4 regions of the Agrobacterium sp. 22-221-1 genome follow, and region 3 is predicted to be linked to each of the others. Evidence: predicted binding sites of a transcription regulator. Region 3 holds the regulator's gene; each other region holds the start of a gene.
What was found. The regulator LexA, encoded in region 3, represses DNA repair genes until DNA is damaged. The targets are predictions, from matches to a motif close to TGTTCNNNNTGTGTTCNG.
Positions count from the first base shown of each region.

Region 1: ACQZ5N_RS09620 (ATP-dependent helicase) is a predicted target of LexA. The motif match lies at 1,965-1,982, and genes of this name have one in related genera.
Region 2: ACQZ5N_RS26280 (energy-coupling factor ABC transporter ATP-binding protein) is a predicted target of LexA. The motif match lies at 3,026-3,043, and genes of this name have one in related genera.
Region 4: ACQZ5N_RS11670 (ATP-dependent helicase) is a predicted target of LexA. The motif match lies at 1,909-1,926, and genes of this name have one in related genera.

Region 1 is NZ_JBNWCL010000005.1:119,202-123,608, reverse strand. Features, by position in the region: gene ACQZ5N_RS09635 (efflux RND transporter permease subunit) at 1-110, opposite strand, end outside; gene ACQZ5N_RS09630 (efflux RND transporter periplasmic adaptor subunit) at 107-1,273, opposite strand; gene ACQZ5N_RS09625 (carboxymuconolactone decarboxylase family protein) at 1,512-1,922, shown strand; gene ACQZ5N_RS09620 (ATP-dependent helicase) at 2,024-4,407, shown strand, end outside.
Region 2 is NZ_JBNWCL010000040.1:355-4,761, forward strand. Features, by position in the region: gene ACQZ5N_RS26260 (exodeoxyribonuclease VII small subunit) at 1-126, opposite strand, end outside; gene ACQZ5N_RS26265 (histone deacetylase family protein) at 129-1,064, opposite strand; gene ACQZ5N_RS26270 (biotin transporter BioY) at 1,090-1,653, opposite strand; gene ACQZ5N_RS26275 (energy-coupling factor transporter transmembrane component T family protein) at 1,685-2,290, opposite strand; gene ACQZ5N_RS26280 (energy-coupling factor ABC transporter ATP-binding protein) at 2,287-2,967, opposite strand; gene ACQZ5N_RS26285 (winged helix-turn-helix domain-containing protein) at 3,080-4,270, shown strand.
Region 3 is NZ_JBNWCL010000001.1:374,418-378,824, reverse strand. Features, by position in the region: gene ACQZ5N_RS01880 (TRAP transporter large permease subunit) at 1-1,160, shown strand, start outside; gene lexA (transcriptional repressor LexA) at 1,408-2,130, shown strand; gene ACQZ5N_RS01870 (glutathione S-transferase family protein) at 2,409-3,086, shown strand; gene ACQZ5N_RS01865 (ComEC/Rec2 family competence protein) at 3,107-4,407, opposite strand, start outside.
Region 4 is NZ_JBNWCL010000006.1:189,699-194,105, forward strand. Features, by position in the region: gene ACQZ5N_RS11655 (ABC transporter permease) at 1-167, shown strand, start outside; gene ACQZ5N_RS11660 (ABC transporter ATP-binding protein) at 154-999, shown strand; gene ACQZ5N_RS11665 (ABC transporter ATP-binding protein) at 996-1,733, shown strand; gene ACQZ5N_RS11670 (ATP-dependent helicase) at 2,056-4,122, shown strand; gene ACQZ5N_RS11675 (TonB-dependent siderophore receptor) at 4,161-4,407, opposite strand, start outside.

The sequences.
Region 1 (4,407 bases), on a different contig from region 3:
CCGGCAACGACCAGAAGCGTATTGAGAACCGCCGCCAGGATCGGTCGGCGCACGAACAATGCCGTAAAGGCGAGCTTGGAATCCTTAACCGAGGGCGGTTGCGTCGTCATTGGCTGGCAACCTCCTCGGGCTTCGGCTGGCTGCCGACGCGGACCGCGCCGCCTTCCCTGACACGCTGAAGGCCCTCGATTACGACAGGCTCGCCATCCGCCAGCTCCGCCTTGACGAGAACGGCATCGGGATTGCGTTGCACGATCTGAACCCGCACCTTGTTAGATTTATTATCCGCCACACGCCAGACATAGGAGCCTTCCGCATCCCACTGCACGGCCAGCGGATCGACCGAGGCATAGGTTTCCCCGGCGAAGCGCATGGTGACGCCGAAGGACATGCCCGCCCTCAGCTCGTCCTTCTCATTGCCGAACTTCGCCCGGATGCGGATCGTGCGGCTCGCCTCATCGACGCGGTTGTCGACGGCCTCGATCTCGCCCTTGAAGGTCTCACCCGGCCGGGAAATGGACGTCGCCTCCACCGGCATGCCGACCTTGATCGCGGTTGCGAACCGCTCGGGGGCCCAGAAATTGACGAGAATTTCCGAACGGTCATCGATGCTGACGATGGTTGACTGCGTGGTGACGTTATCGCCGATATTGGCGGCGACGATACCCGCCACACCCTCTATCGGCGCAACGATGTCGCGGCGTTTGAGATTGAGTTCGGCGGTGCTCAGCGCAAGTTTGGCGGCTTCTTCGGCAATCTGCGCATCCAGCACATCGAGGCGGGAAACGGATTTCAGGTTCTTGTAGGAATTGGATTTTTCAACGGCGCTGCGCAGCACCACCTGTGCCTTGTCGCGCTCGATCACCTGCTCTTCATCATCGAGCCGCGCAAGCACCTGCCCCTTCACGACGCGTGCGCCAGACGACGTGCGAATTTCAGAAAGCGTGCCGGAAGCCTGCGGCATGACGACGACCGACTGGATCGCCTCGCCATTGCCGATGGCATTCAGCCGGTCATTGACCGTGCCCTTCTTCACCGGGGCCGTCACCACCAGTGTGGCGTTGCCGTTGCGGCGCGCACCGCCGCCATTCTGCCCTGTGGACGCACCGGCTGCCGGGCCGCCGGATGCGGCGACTTCAATCGCCCCGGCAGGCGTTTTGCCAAGCCCCATGCTGGCGAGCACATTGCGGGCTTCGGGCGAATAGAAGCCCCAGAGACAGAGCCCCGCTCCCACCACGGCAACACTGACACCCACCTGTTTCCAGACCCGCATATATTTCTCCGGTTGATCCGCGCAGCATAAAGCATTCCCGAAAACCTACGTTCCGGGACAGATGCAGTATTCCCGCTTGGCTGAGGCAAGGCAACGCACAAATCCGTTCCTTACGTAATTGTAATTTGGCCGCAAATGCCGCCCGGAGCAGCAAATCCGCAATCCATCCGTGCATTCCTGTCGCAAATATCCGCCATTGGGCTAATCTGCCCCCGAGACGCCATAACCGGAGGAAGCCATGAGCACCGTGACGAAGACCGAAAACCCGGAAACCGACCCGCGCGTGAAAGCAGTGTTCGATGACATCCGCGCCACCCGCAAATCGGATTTCATCAACAATATGTGGCTCTACCTCGCCTTCGATGCCGATCTGCTTGAAAAGACCTGGGGTGAGGTCAAGGCGGTGATGGCGACACCTTCGGCGCTCGATCCCGTGGTGAAGGAAATGCTCTATATCGCCGTTTCCGTCACCAATGGCTGCTCCTATTGCGCCCATTCCCACACGGCAGCCGCCAAAGCGAAAGGCATGACGACAGAGCAGCATGCCGATTTGCTGCGCGTCATCGCGCTTGCCGCCAAAACCAACCAGCTTGCGGTGGCGCTGCAAGTGCCCGTTGACGCCGCTTTCGACGCCGACAGGCAGACATGAAACGAAAAAATGCCTTGGAATGGGCGTTTTGACGGTTGATACCGGAATAAAAGCAGAACACGGTTCTGGCCTTTATATCCCGAATCACTACATTGGGCCGCATGAGCAACAGTTTTGACGATATGCCGTTCTTCGATGAGGAACCCGCCGCACCGCGCAGGGCGACGAACAATGCCGGTGCGGAAAGCGGCGGCGGGCTCGGCATTGCCGCCCGCGCCATGGCGGCGCGCGATCAGACGCGTGCTGCGCCCGACTATCTTTCCGGCCTCAACCCGGAACAGCGCGATGCCGTGGAAACGCTGGACGGACCCGTTCTCGTCCTCGCCGGCGCCGGCACCGGCAAGACCCGCGTTCTGACGACCCGCATCGCCCATATTCTCGCCACCGGCCGCGCCTATCCGAGCCAGATTCTTGCCGTGACCTTTACCAACAAGGCTGCCCGCGAGATGAAGGAACGTATCGGCGTTCTCGTCGGCGGCGCTGTCGAGGGCATGCCCTGGCTCGGCACCTTCCACTCCATTGGCGTCAAGCTTTTACGCCGCCATGCCGAACTCGTCGGCCTGAAATCGGACTTCACCATTCTCGATACCGATGACGTGGTGCGGCTGATCAAGCAGCTCATTCAGGCAGAAGGTCTGGACGACAAGCGCTGGCCGGCAAAACAGTTCGCCGGCATGTTCGACGGCTGGAAGAACAAGGGCCTGACGCCGCCGGACATTCCAGAGGGCGACAGCCGCGCCTTCGCCAACGGCAAGGGACGCGAACTTTACACCGCCTATCAGAACCGACTGAAAACGCTGAACGCCTGCGACTTCGGCGACCTTCTGATGCATCCGATCAGCATCTTCCGCCGCCACACCGATATTCTGAAGGAGTATCACCAGAAGTTCCGTTACATTCTGGTGGACGAATATCAGGACACCAATACGGCGCAATATATGTGGCTCAGGCTGCTTGCCCAACGCGCCAAGGGTGAGCCGCAGAATGTCTGTTGCGTGGGTGACGACGACCAGTCGATCTATGGCTGGCGCGGCGCGGAAGTGGACAATATCCTCCGCTTCGACAAGGATTTTCCGGGCGCCAAGGTCATCAAGCTCGAACGAAACTACCGCTCCACCGAACATATTCTCGGCGCGGCCGGCCATCTGATCGCCCATAATGAGGGCCGTCTCGGCAAGACGCTGTTCACAGAACGCAGCAGCCCGGATGACGAAAAGGTCGTGGTGCATGCCGCCTGGGATTCCGAGGAGGAAGCCCGTGCGGTCGGCGAGGAAATCGAACAGCTCCAGCGCAAGAACCATAATCTGAACGACATGGCGATCCTCGTCCGCGCCTCCTTCCAGATGCGCGAGTTCGAAGACCGTTTCGTCACGCTTGGCCTCAATTACCGCGTCATCGGCGGCCCGCGCTTTTATGAGCGCCTCGAAATCCGCGACGCCATGGCCTATTTCCGCCTCGTCTGCCAGCCGGCCGACGATCTCGCCTTCGAGCGGATCGTCAACACGCCGAAGCGTGGTCTTGGCGATACGACGATCCGTAACCTGCACGACTATGCCCGCGCCCGCGATATCCCGATGCTGGCCGCAGCAACCGACATCATCGAGACAGACGAGCTGAAACCGAAGGCGCGCAAGGCGCTGTTCGATGTGGTGCAGGATTTCCGCCGCTGGCAGGGCCTCTTAGAAAACACCGAACACACCACGCTTGCCGAGCAGATTCTCGACGAAAGCGGCTATACCGCCATGTGGCAGGCCGACAAGACGGCCGAAGCGCCCGGACGGCTTGAGAACCTGAAGGAACTCATCCGCTCGATGGAGGCCTTCGAGAGTATGCGCGGCTTCCTCGAGCACGTCGCCCTCGTCATGGATGCCGAGCAGAACGAAAATCTCGATGCCGTCTCCATCATGACGCTGCACTCCGCCAAGGGTCTGGAATTCGACACCGTCTTCCTGCCCGGCTGGGAAGAAGGCCTGTTCCCGCACCAGCGGGCGCTGGACGAAGGCGGGCGCTCCGGTCTGGAGGAAGAACGCCGCCTCGCTTACGTTGGCATCACCCGCGCCAAGAAGCTCTGCCATATCTGGTTCGTGTCGAACCGGCGCATTCACGGGCTGTGGCAATCCACCCTGCCCTCGCGTTTCCTCGATGAATTGCCGCCCGCCCATGTGGATGTCGCGGCATCCGACAGCAGTTACGGCGGTTATGGCGGACGCGGCGGCTACGGCCAGTCGCGCTTCGACAAGGCCGATCCTTTCACCAACAACTATTCCACCCCCGGCTGGAAGCGCGCGCAGCAGAACCGCAGCGACGCCACGCGTGACAATTGGGGCACGCGCTCCGGCCATGCGGTGGAACGCATCGGTTATGGCGAAAGCGGCCCGCGCACCCGCACGATTGACGGCGAACTGGTGGCGAAATCCGTTGCCGACACACCATCGAAATTTTTTGTCGGCGACCGCGTCTTCCACCTCAAATTCGGCAATGGCAA
Region 2 (4,407 bases), on a different contig from region 3:
GATGGCGATGGATTCGTCCAGCGCCACGTCTCCGCGTTCCAGACGTGCGACAATGCTTTCCAGCTCGGCGACGGCTTTTTCGAAGGAATAACCGCTGACATCGGCTGTGTTGGCATTTTCCGTCATGTTCAACCCTTCATCATTCTCAAAATATGCATGGCTGCCGATTCCGCCAGCCCTTCCAGATCATAACCGCCTTCCAGCAGGCTGACGACCCGGTTCGATGTGTATTTATCCGCCATTTCCAGAAGCCGGCCCGTTGCCCAGTCGAAATCCTCGCCCACCAGATTGATCTGCGCCAAGGGATCGCGGTGATGCGCGTCGAAACCGGCGGAGATGAGGATGAGATCGGGCGAAAAATCGGCAATGGCCGGCAACACGCGGGATTTGAAGGCCTCGCGGAAATATTCGCTGCCGGTGTTGGGCGAAAGCGGCGCGTTGACGATATTGTTCTTCACGCCGGTTTCGTTTTTGTCGCCGCTCCACGGGTAAAGCGGCATCTGGTGGGTGGAACAGAACAGCACGGAGGTGTCGTTCCAGAAGATATCCTGCGTGCCGTTGCCGTGATGCACGTCCCAGTCGATGATGGCGACGCGCTCTGCGCCGTGCACCTTCTGCGCATGGCGGGCGGCAATCGCCACATTGTTGAAAAGACAGAAGCCCATGGCCTTTGCGGTTTCCGCATGGTGGCCGGGCGGGCGGGCGGCGACGAAGACATTGTCGGCAGCGCCGGTAAACACGTCATCCACCGCCGCCATGGCCGCACCGATCCCGGTCAGCGCCGCCTGCAGGCTTTTTTGTGAAACGTAAGTATCGGCCTCGACGCGGTTGATCTCGCCATCCTCTTCGGGGATCTGCCGCATGACAGCAAGCAGATGCTCCTCCGGATGCGCCAGCAGCACCGCATCCTCATTCGCCTGCGGCGCTTCTTTGCGTTCCAGCCGCTCGAAATTCGGGTGTTCGAGCGCGATGTTCAGCGACCGCAGGCGGTCCGGCCGCTCGGGGTGGCCGGATGGCGTGATATGCTCCAGGAAGATCGGATGTTCGTATAAACGCGTCGCCATTCTTTTCCTCCCGAAGAAAGTCTGTTCAGGCGCGCTGCGGCAGAAGCGGATAACCGGCCATCACGACGCGGCCGGCAAGGGCCGCGAGCACGGCCTTCAGCGCATCGCCCGGAATGAAGGCGAGCGAACCCATGAAGGCCTTTTCGAAACCGAGCCCGACGACCAGCGCCAGATAGGTGATGCCGAAAGCATAAAGTACGACCACGCCGCCAATCAGGCTCGCGACGAAAAAGCCGATGCCCTGCGTCAGAGCGGACTGGCCGCGATTGACGAGTTTTTCCGAGAGCGTGCCGGTGACGAAAACCGCCGCGATCCAGCCGATCAGGAAGCCGGTGGTCGGCGTGGTGAAGATGGACAGGCCGCCGCGTCCGCCCGACAGCACCGGCAGGCCGATGGCGGCAATCAGGATCGTCAGGAGAACCGCCAGCGTACCGCGTTTCGCGCCCAGCACGACACCGGCCAGCATGACGCCGAGCGACTGCGCGGTGATCGGCACGGGGATGAAACCGAGCGTGATCGGCGGCAGAAGCCCGAGTGCGATGATGATGGCGGAAAACAGCGAAATCAGCACAAGGTCGCGGGTCGTCATGGCTCGGAAACTCCGGATGGTTATCTGGCCGTCAGCTTTGGCCTCTGAAACCGCGCGCGTCAATGGCGTCGGCAATGGCATCGGCATCCTTCAACGTCATAATCACCAGCGGCACGATGATGGTGGCCATCCGCACGGGCAGGCCGCGCGCCCGGTGCGCATCGCGCACCGCATGGTAACGGTTGACGATTTCAGGCACGAAACGCACGACGAGCCCGACCGAGAGCCCGATGTCGGCGGCCTTCACCAGCCCCAACTTCTCGAGAGGGGCGGCGGCAAGCGCAATTTCGTCCATGAATTGCGAGATGCTGACGGTGATGGTGACAGCGGTGGCAAGCAGCGCCAGCGCCGTCAGCCGCAAAAGATTGACACTGGCATCATGGGCCGGAAGCAGGAGATAGCTGAAGGCGGCGACGAGGAAGATGGTCAGCATCACCGGCCGCAGCCGCAGGCCGATATCCTTGAAGGGCAGCCGCGTGGCGCCCAGAATAAGGGCGGCCAGAACCGTCGCGCATGCGAGAACCAGCAGATCGCGGGTGAGGAACAATGCGATGCTGAAACCCATAAGCGTCAGGAGTTTGAGGCGCGGCGAGACGCGGTAGAGCCAGCCAGTGCCTTCGACATGCAGCGATTTCATCGCGATGCCACCTCCAGATAGCGCGCCACCGCTTCTTCGGGTGCGGCGTCGGCGACCAGCGCGCCTTCATGGAAAACCAGCACCCGGTCGAAGCTCGCAACCAGCGGCAGATCGTGGGTGATGACGATCAGCGCCTGTGACAGCGCCGCCATGGTCCCTTCCACGATCGCGCGGTTTTTGAGATCGAGCTGATTGGTCGGCTCGTCGAGAATGAGGAGCTGCGGTTCGGTGACCAGAAGCGCCGCCAGCGCCGCCAGCTGCAATTCGCCGCCGGAAAGCTCATGCGCGCGCCGCTCTTCCAGATGTGCGATGCCGAGCCGGGCAAGGACGGCTTTGACCCTGGCGTCGGTTTCCGCTCTGCCGAGGCCGAGCCGCTTGAGACCGAAGGCGACATCGTCGCGCACGATCGGCAGGATGATCTGGTTCTGCGGATTCTGGAAGATGAAGCCGACCGCCTGCAAGACCGCCTTGGCGTCGCTCACGGTGTCGAGACCGTTCACCGAAACCTTGCCCTCGCTCGGTTTGTTCAGCCCGTTGATCAGCCGGGCAAAGGTGGTCTTGCCGGAACCATTGAGGCCGATCACGCCGATGCGCCGTTCCGTCAATGTCACAGACAGCGGCTGCAGGGCCTGCCGGCCCTCGAAAGCGACACCGGCGGCGTTAAAACGGATTTCCAAGCTTACATCCTCGCGCTCTTTTCCGGTTCTATACCCCGTCATCAACAGAAGTGAAACAAGGAACAAAAAAAGAACATTGCAATCGCGAAAAAGCCGTTCTACCTTCTGTGCCATGGCGATCAAGGTTTCGAACGAAGCGGCAAGGCGGATTTTTCTGGCGCGGCAGGGGCTTTCCTCGCCGCCCGGCAAGGCGCTTTCCAAGAGTGACCTGCTGCAGCTCATCACCGATATCGGTTTCGTGCAGGTGGACAGCATCGGCACGGTGGAGCGCGCCCACCACCAGATTATCTTCTCCCGCAACCAGACCTACAGGCGCGGCCATCTGACCACGCTTTTGGAAAAGGACCGGGCGCTTTTCGAGCACTGGACACATGACGCCTCCATCCTGCCGACGGAATTTTATCCCTATTGGAAACATCGTTTCCGCCGCCGCGAGCCGATCATTCAGGAACGCTGGCGCAAATGGCACGGCGAGGGTTTCGATGCGGCTTTCGGCGAAACGCTGGAGCGGATCGCCGCCACCGGCCCGGTTCTGGCGCGGGAGCTGAAGGAGGAGGGGCACCAGTCCGGCGGCTGGTGGAACTGGCATCCCTCCAAGACCGCACTCGAATATCTCTGGCACACCGGCAAGCTCGCCATATCAGGCCGCGTAAACTTCCAGAAGGTCTATGATCTCGCCGAACGGGTCATTCCCGGCGAGCATCACGAAACCGAGGTGGAACACGCCGAATTTGTCGACTGGGCCTGCCGCGAAGCGCTGAAGCGGCTGGGTTTCGCCACCCATGGCGAAATCGCCGCCTTTTTCGATCTCGTCACCCCGCAGGAGGCGAGGGACTGGGTCAAAAGCCATCGCGATGAACTCTGCGAGGTCTCGTTGCTTTCCAGCGACGGGGACAATGCCCGCCCGTCTTTTGCCTTTGCCGATTTCACCGCCGACCTGACCGACGTGCCGGAACCTTCCGCCCGCGTCCGTGTTCTCAGCCCCTTCGACCCGCTGCTGCGCGACCGAAACCGCACGGAGCGGCTGTTCGGCTTCTATTACCGCATCGAGGTCTTCGTGCCCGAGCCGAAACGGCAATATGGCTATTATGTCTTCCCGCTTCTGGAGGGTGACAGGCTGATCGGCCGCATCGACATGAAGGCGGATCGCAAGCGTGGCACGCTGGATGTGCGCCGCCTGTGGCTGGAGCCGGGCGTACGCGCTTCGGCCGGTCGGCTGGAGAAGCTCGACGCGGAACTGGTGAGGCTGGCGAAGTTTACCGGGGTTGAGAGTGTGAACTATCTGGAGGGCTGGCGGGACTAGAGCCATATTCGCACCAAGTCTGCTTCCGTCATGCCGGTCCCCGGAACAAGCAACCGTGGATCTACTGTGCGAATGCCGGGTCTGATCGAGCGATTGCGTTGAGGATTGTGATGAGCTTTCGCACGGTTGCGATGATG
Region 3 (4,407 bases):
ACGGTTATGTGCCGCTCTCGATCGTGGCGCAGCAGGTTTACGACCAGACGCAGTCTTTCCCGATGCTAGCGCTGCCGTTCTTCATGCTCGCGGGCACGCTGATGCTCGGCGGCAAACTCGGAACCCAGCTTCTGGAACTCGCCTCCAAGGCCATGCAGCGCTGGCGCGGCGGCCCGCTTTCCACCACCGTCATTTCCTCGGTCGTGTTCGGCGGCGTTTCCGGCTCGGCGGTCGCCAATGCGAGCGCGCTCGGTTCGGTGCTCATTCCGTGGCAGAAGCGCCAGGGCTACCCCGCTCCCCTCTGTGCGGCCAACAATGCCACCTCGGCGGTCATCGATGTGCTCATCCCGCCGTCGATCCCGATGATCCTCTATTCATTGGTCAGCGGCGTCAGCATCGCCAATCTGTTCATCGCCGGCATTCTGCCGGGCCTGCTCATGGCCGTCGGTTTCATCTTCGTCTGCTGGGCCATTGCCGTGCGGCGGGGCTATGCGGTGCGAGACGAAAGCTTTCGCAAGCGCGATCTGGCACTACTTGCATTCCGCAGCCTGCCGGCGATCCTTCTGCCGATCCTGATCATCCTCGGCCTGCGCTTCGGCTTTGCAACGCCGACCGAAGTGGCCGTTCTTTCTGTCGTCTATTCGCTCGTGCTCAGCATCTTCTTCTACCGCGATCTGACGTGGAAGCGTTTCTGCGACAATTTCGTCGAGGCAGGCTCTGCAACCGGCGTCGTCATGCTCGTCATCATGGGCAGTGCGGCGGTGGGCTGGGTGCTTACCTTCGATCAGGCGCCCCAGCATTTCGCCACCTGGGTGGCCGAGAATATCTCCAACCCGATCCTGATCATTCTCATGATGAACATCCTGATGCTGATCATCGGCATGCCGCTCGATCTGCCGCCGTCGATCCTGCTGCTCGGACCGATCTTCGTGCCGCTTGCGGATATGATCGGGCTCGACCGGGTGCAGCTCGGCATGATGATGGTCATCAATCTCGGTATCGGGCTCTATACGCCACCGATCGGCACCACGCTCTTCATCTCGTCCTCCATAGCCAGAGCGCCGCTCGGCGCAACGACGAGGGAATTGTGGCCGTTCTTCACCATGGCGATGCTGCTTCTCATCGCGGTCAGCTTCATTCCTGCCCTCACGATCTACTAACATAAGAGCCGTAGCAAACGGCTGCCAGAAACCACCGGCCGGGTCTCCCCGGTCGGTGGTTTTAGTATTCAAGATGTGCCGCTTACATCGTTCAATCTGCTTTGTTCATGGTTTCGACGATCAAATCACGATCTGCGATGCACCCTTCACGAAATTTTAGGGGATTGCGGAACACATATGGAACATATAGTGTTCGTTCTGTATTTGTTTCGCGACTTCAACGACGATTCTCAAGGGTGTTTTCCTCATGCTCACGCGCAAACAGCAGGAATTGCTTCTCTTCATTCATGAAAGAATGAAAGAGTCCGGCGTGCCGCCCTCCTTCGATGAAATGAAGGACGCACTCGATCTTGCCTCCAAATCCGGCATCCACCGGCTGATCACCGCACTCGAGGAGCGCGGCTTCATTCGCCGGCTACCTAACAGGGCGCGGGCGCTGGAAGTGATCAAATTGCCTGAGGCCTATGCGCCGGGTGCAAGGCCGCAGCGCGGCTTCTCGCCGAGCGTCATTGAAGGCAGCCTCGGCAAGCCGAAGACGCCGGAGCCGGCCCCTGCCCCCAAGGCGCCGGCCAATGATCTCGGTGGCGCCGTCACCGTGCCGGTCATGGGCCGCATCGCCGCCGGTGTGCCGATTTCCGCCATCCAGAACAACACCCATGATGTGGCCGTGCCGGTCGACATGCTCGGCTCGGGCGAACATTACGCTCTGGAAGTCAAGGGCGACTCGATGATCGAGGCCGGCATTTTTGATGGCGATACCGTCATCATCCGCAACGGCAATACGGCCAATCCGGGCGATATCGTCGTAGCACTGGTGGATGATGAAGAAGCTACCCTGAAGCGTTTCCGCCGCAAGGGAGCCTCCATCGCTCTGGAAGCGGCCAATCCCGCCTATGAGACCCGTATTTTCGGACCGGATCGGGTGAAAATCCAGGGTAAGCTGGTTGGTCTGATCCGCCGCTACCATTAATTGGCACCCCGCCTTTTTTCGCTAGGGGCGTCATCGAGAGGATGACGCTCCCTTTGAGGCATCTTGGATTGTTCCCAGGAACAATGCGGCTCTGCGGAAGTAAAGAGAGGGTGCGTTTCGTTCTCGTCTCCGGGCGGTGACGCGAGTTTGCCTCTTTCTTTCTCCCTGCCCTCACATTCCCATTCATCAATGCGGCTTATGGGAGCCATGGATTATTTGCAATATTCCAAGGGCCATCCGTCGGTATAGAAATGCGCGTCATATCGGGGAAACACGTCATGTACGATCTTTATATCGCCAACAAGAACTATTCCTCATGGTCGCTGCGGCCCTGGGTATTGATGCGTACGCTCGGCATCGCCTTCGATGAAAAACTCGTTCCCTTCGGCGAAGGCGTTTCCTTCTCCACCTTCTCGCCGACCGGCAAGGTGCCCTGCCTTGTCGATGAGGGCGTGACGGTTTGGGAATCGCTGTCGATCGCCGAATATCTGGCGGAAAGACATCAGGGCGTCTGGGCGAGCGACAAGCAGGCAAGGGCCTGGTCACGGTCGGCAGCGAGCGAAATGCACGCGGGCTTTTCCTCGCTGCGCAATCTCTACCCGATGTCGGTCGGCATTCGCGTAAAACCGAAGGGTGGCGATACCGGGCTTGCGGCCGATATAAAGCGCATCGATACGCTGTGGAGCGAAGGCCTCGCGAAATTCGGCGGGCCTTTTCTTGCCGGCCAGAAATTCACGGCGGTCGATGCCTTCTTCTGCCCGGTGGCATTTCGTTTCCAGACTTATGGCGCGGAACTTTCGCCCGTAGCGAGAGCCTATTGCGACCGGCTGCTCGCCCTTCCCGCCATGCGCGAATGGTACGAGGCCGGGCTGAAGGAAGTCTGGCGCGATGCGGCGCATGAAGAGGAAATTAGCGGGATCGGCGAATTGACCGCGGATCTGCGCATCAAGGCCTGACGGTCCATGCTGGCGGCGCTCTATTGCGATGCCGCCAGCAACCGCATGACGGCATCGGGCACGTCGTGATCGAAACGGCCGCTTTTCCAGTCGTAATAGCGATGTTCGCTCCAGGGCCTGTCCATGCCGGCGATTGCGGCGCGCAGCCTGCCGACCACCCCTGCCTGATCGTTGCCGGCGAAGTCCATTTCCAGCGAACCGATCCGCCGCAGGATATCGCGGTTCAGCAGAAGTGCGCCCGAGCGGCATTGGGAAAAGGACGTTCTGCGGGAGACGATAACGATATCGGCAATATCGCAAGCCTTTCCGGCAAAGCGGCCGTCTTCCAGAACGATGATCCATTCGCCGCTTCCCGCGCGCGTAACGCACCATATGCCTTTGCTGCAAGTGAAAACGCTGGGCTCGGCGTCTCTCAGGGCCGCTGTCATCTGCCGTGCAACTGCACTCATCTCTTGCGGATCAAGCTTCGCCTTCGAGGCCAAAGCCACGGTTTTTGCCGTGGCCTCGGTCTTGAGAAAGACCGGCGGCACAGGCTGTTCCGGCAAAAGCAGCGCCCTTTGCCACTGGCCATAAACGAAACCCTGCGGCTGAGCCTTCGTCGTGTAGGCTTTGCCGTCCTCCAGCAGCGCCACTAGCTCGCCATCCTCGTGAACAAGCAAATCGGGCGGATCGCGATAGGCCGTGGCGGACGACAGGCCGAAGGCGAGGAATAGAAGCGGCATGCCCAGAAGCGCAAGCCGGCTGCGCAGCAAAGTCAGCAGCAGAAAACCAGCCGAGGCGAGCCCCAGAAACCACCCGTGAGGCCGCCCCGTCGCAGCGCTTCCGCCCCAGGACGCCACCTCCTGCGCAACCTCGATGACGAGGGCCATGCCGTATCCCATGACCTTCAGAAACGGAGCGTCGAGCCCGAAAGGCATCAGCAGCATGGCGACAAGGCCGAAAGGCATGACAATCAGCGACATCAGCGGCATGGCGGCCAGATTGGCGAAAAGTCCATAGGTGGTGACACGCTGAAAATGCTCGACCGAATAGATCGCCGTCGAAAGACCGCCTATCAGCGACGTCGTGATGACACCGCCGATGATGGCGCCCGCCGTTTGCGCCACCGTCATCCATGCCGGTTTGCGCCCGATGAACAGACGCTCGCGATCGATACGCCAGCGGCTCCAGGCGGCATAGGAGGCGACGAGCGCGATGGTCGCGGCAAAAGACATCTGAAAGCTCGGGCCCATGATTTCCGAGGGCGAAAAAGCGAGAATGACCAAAGCGGAAAGCGCGACATTCCTGAGGCTGAGCGAGGGTTGATCGAACAGCACCGCGA
Region 4 (4,407 bases), on a different contig from region 3:
CGCTGCCGGAATGGGGCGCGATGATCTCCAGCGGCCGTAAGTTCATGCTCGACTACTGGTGGGTCGCCGTCATGCCAGGCATCGCCATCCTGCTGACGAGCCTTGCCTTCAACATCGCCGGCGATACGCTGCGCGACCTTCTGGATCCGCGTCATGCCCGTTCCTGATAGCTCCCCCATCCTCTCGGTCCGCGACCTCAATGTCCGTTTCGGCCGCAACACCATTCCGGCGGTGTCCAACGTCAATTTCGACGTCGGGCGCGAAAGGGTCGGCATAGTCGGTGAGTCCGGTTCCGGAAAATCCACCACCGGCCGGGCCGCCATGCGGCTCCTGCCGAAAAGCGCAACGGTGACGGCGGAGCGGATGGATTTCCTGTCCGAACCGTTGCTCGAAAAATCCGAGCGGCAGATGGGTGCGATCCGCGGCAGCGAGATGGCGCTTATCATGCAGGACCCGCGTTATTCGCTGAACCCGGTGCTGCCCATCGGAAAGCAGGTGGCGGAGGCCGCCGAACTGCATCTGGCGCTGACCGGCAAGGCGGCGAGAGGTGCAGCACGCGACATGTTGCTGCGCGTGCGCATCAACGACCCCGACCGCGTGATGGCGCTTTATCCGCACCAGATATCGGGCGGCATGGGCCAGCGCGTGATGATCGCCATGATGCTGCTCGCCAAGCCCAAGCTGGTCATTGCCGACGAACCGACCTCGGCCCTCGATGTCAGCGTCCGCAAGGATGTGCTTTTGCTTCTGGACGAGATGGTGCGCGAGAATAATTCCGGCCTGATCCTCATCAGCCATGACATCCGCATGGTCGCGGCCTTCTGTGAGCGCGTGCTGGTCATGTATGGCGGGCGCGTCGTGGAAACGCTGACCAAGCTGGAAGATGCTCAGCATCCCTATACGCGGGGCCTGATCGCGGCGATGCCAGATCCCCGCAATCCGGTGCGGCGTCTCAGGGTGCTGGACCGTCAGGCCATCGATGCGGAGGTGATGCGATGATCACGGTAGACAAGCTCGACGTCGTCTACGGCGCAAGGGAAAACCGCAATCACGTCGTGCGCGGCGTCAGCCTCACGGTCAACAGGGGTGAAACGCTCGGCATCGTCGGCGAAAGCGGCTGCGGCAAGTCTACCTTGCTGCGGTCGCTGGCGGGGCTGGAAGCCGGCTGGACCGGCTCCATCAGCTTTAACGGCAAACCGGTCGGCAAGACCCGCAGTCGCGACGAACTGAAACTGGCGCAGATGGTGTTTCAGGACCCCTACGGTTCGCTGCACCCACGCCACCGCATCGGCCGGGCCCTCGCCGAACCGATCCGCGCCATGGGACTTGGCGATGGCTGGTCGAAAGTGCCTGCCGCCCTGCAACAGGTGGGCTTGCCCCCACATTTCGCCGAGCGCTTCCCGCATGAACTTTCCGGCGGCCAGCGGCAGCGCGTGGCAATCGCCCGCGCGCTGATCCTCGAACCGCCGATCCTGCTGCTCGACGAGCCGACATCCGCGCTCGACGTCTCCATCCAGGCGGAAATCCTGAACCTGCTTGCCGACCAGCGCGAAGAACGCGACCTCACCTTCGTTCTCGTCAGCCACGACCTCGCGGTGATCGCCCATATGTGCGACCGGGTGCTAGTCATGCAGAACGGCGTTTTTGTCGATGAGCTGACCAAGGCCGATCTTGAAGCGGGCGTTACCCATTCGGCCTATTCAGGCGAGCTGTTCGAAAGCAGTTTCCTGTAACGATCTCCCCCACAACGCTCACACCGGGCGGCCCATCCACGGCCGCCCGCTTTCTCCCATGGCGTAATTTCGGGGATTTCGCCCGACCGGCAGCGGCCAATCGCCGGCAACGGACGAGCGACCTTTTGGGCCGATAAATTTCACCACCGACTGCGCTCGAACCACCGAAACAATGCGTTCAGCATTTGTTCTGGATTGCTGTTTGAGTCTTTGCTAATCATTGCGACGACGGGGCAGACAATGGCCGGACATTCCGACGACTGCCATCTCTGAAGAAGGTTCTCACCCGTGGGGACAGGCAGGTTATCTAAGGATTGCTGGCATGGCGGTTGCCTATCTGGAAAAGCTCAACGAACAGCAACGCAGGGCGGTGGAGCATGGCGTTGGGCTGGCAGACGGGCACACGGCCGGGCCCCTGCTGATCATCGCCGGGGCCGGTTCGGGCAAGACCAATACGCTCGCCCACCGGGTTGCGCATCTGATCGTGAATGGCGCCGATCCCCGCCGCATTCTGCTGATGACGTTTTCCAGACGTGCCGCCACGGAAATGTCGCGGCGGGTCGAGCGTATCTGCAAACACGTTATCGGGGCGAATTCGGCAATCATGACAGACGCGCTGGCCTGGTCCGGCACGTTTCACGGCATCGGCGCGCGCCTGTTGCGCATCTATGCCGAGCAGATCGGGCTCAACATCGATTTCACTATCCATGACCGCGAGGATAGCGCCGACCTGATGAACCTCGCCCGGCACGAGCTGGGTTTTTCCAAAACCGAAAGCCGCTTTCCAACGAAGGGTACCTGTCTCGCGATCTATTCGCGTGTGGTGAATTCCCAGACACCGCTCAAGGAGATATTGCGCCAGCATTATCCCTGGGTCGCCAACTGGGAGAGCGAACTTAAGGAACTGTTTGCAGCCTATGTGGAGGCCAAGCAGGTCCAGAACGTGCTCGATTATGACGATCTCCTGCTTTACTGGGCCCAGATGGTCAGCGATCCCGTCCTTGCGGACGATATCGGCAACCGCTTCGATCATGTGATGGTCGACGAATATCAGGATACCAACCGGCTGCAGGCCTCGGTGCTGATGGCGCTCAAACCGGGCGGCCGCGGCCTGACCGTGGTGGGTGACGATGCGCAGTCGATCTATTCCTTCCGGGCGGCGACGGTGCGAAACATCCTCGATTTTCCGGCTTCCTTCAGCCCTGCTGCCGACATCATCACGCTAGACCGCAACTATCGCTCGACGCAGCCGATCCTTGCGGCCGCCAACGGCGTCATCGATCTGGCGCGCGAGCGGTTCACCAAGAACCTCTGGACCGAGCGGCAGTCGCTTGAGCGCCCGAAACTCGTGACGGTGAAGGACGAGACCGAACAGGCGAATTTCATCATCGACCAGATCCTCGCCAACCGCGAAACCGGCATGACGCTGAAACAGCAGGCCGTGCTGTTCCGCACCTCCAGCCATAGCGGCCCGCTTGAGGTGGAACTGACCCGCCGCAACATCCCCTTCGTCAAATTCGGCGGCCTGAAATTCCTGGACAGCGCCCATGTAAAGGACATGCTGGCCGTGCTGCGCTTCGCGCAGAACCCGCGCGACCGCGTCGCCGGTTTTCGCTTGCTACAGATGCTGCCCGGCGTCGGACCGAAAAAGGCCGGCAATATTCTCGATGCGATTGCGACAGACCCCGAGCCGCTGCTTGCCCTTGCCGAAATTCCGCCGCCACCGAAGACCGGCGACGACTGGGTGGCCTTCACGCAAATGCTGGCGGTCCTGCGACAGGCGCCGAATGACTGGCCGGGCCAGATCGGGCAGGCGCGACTGTGGTACGAACCGCATCTGGAACGCATCCATGAGGATGCGGACACCCGCAAGGCCGATTTGCTGCAGCTCGAGCAGATCGCCGGCGGCTACCCCTCGCGCGAGCGCTTTCTGACCGAGTTGACGCTCGATCCGCCCGACGCCACCAGCGATCAGGCCGGCGTGCCGCTGCTTGACGAGGATTATCTCAGCCTCTCCACCATCCATTCGGCAAAAGGCCAGGAATGGCGCTCCGTCTTCATCCTGAACGTGGTCGATGGCTGCATTCCCTCCGATCTCGGAGTCGGCACCACCCAGGAACTGGAGGAGGAACGCCGGCTGCTCTATGTCGCCATGACGCGCGCCAAGGACAGTCTGGCGCTGATCACGCCGCAACGTTTCTTCACCGGCGGCCAGAACCAGCAGGGCGACAGGCATGTCTACGCCGCAAGAACCCGCTTCATCCCGGCGACATTGCTGCAATTCTTCGAAACGGCAACCTGGCCACTGGTATCGGCCACCGCTTCCGAGCGCAGCGCGCAGCAGATCCGCATCGATGTGGGTGCGCGGATGCGGGCGATGTGGAAGTAAAAAGCGGGGCGTTCACCCCGCTCTCATGACTGGCGATGTCAGAACGTAACGCTGGCCGTGAGGCTGACATTGAAGGGCTCGCCTACGGCATTGGCATAGCTGGTGGAGCCGATGGACGAGGTGTAATAGGTCTTGTCGAAGATGTTCTTCAGATTGAGCTGCAGCGTCACCGGCTTTTCGAACTGAAGCGTGTAGGTGGCGAAGGCGTCGAAGACCGCATAGCCCGGCAGATTATAGGAATTGTCGTTGATGCCGGCGCGCTCACCCACCGCCCGCACACCGCCG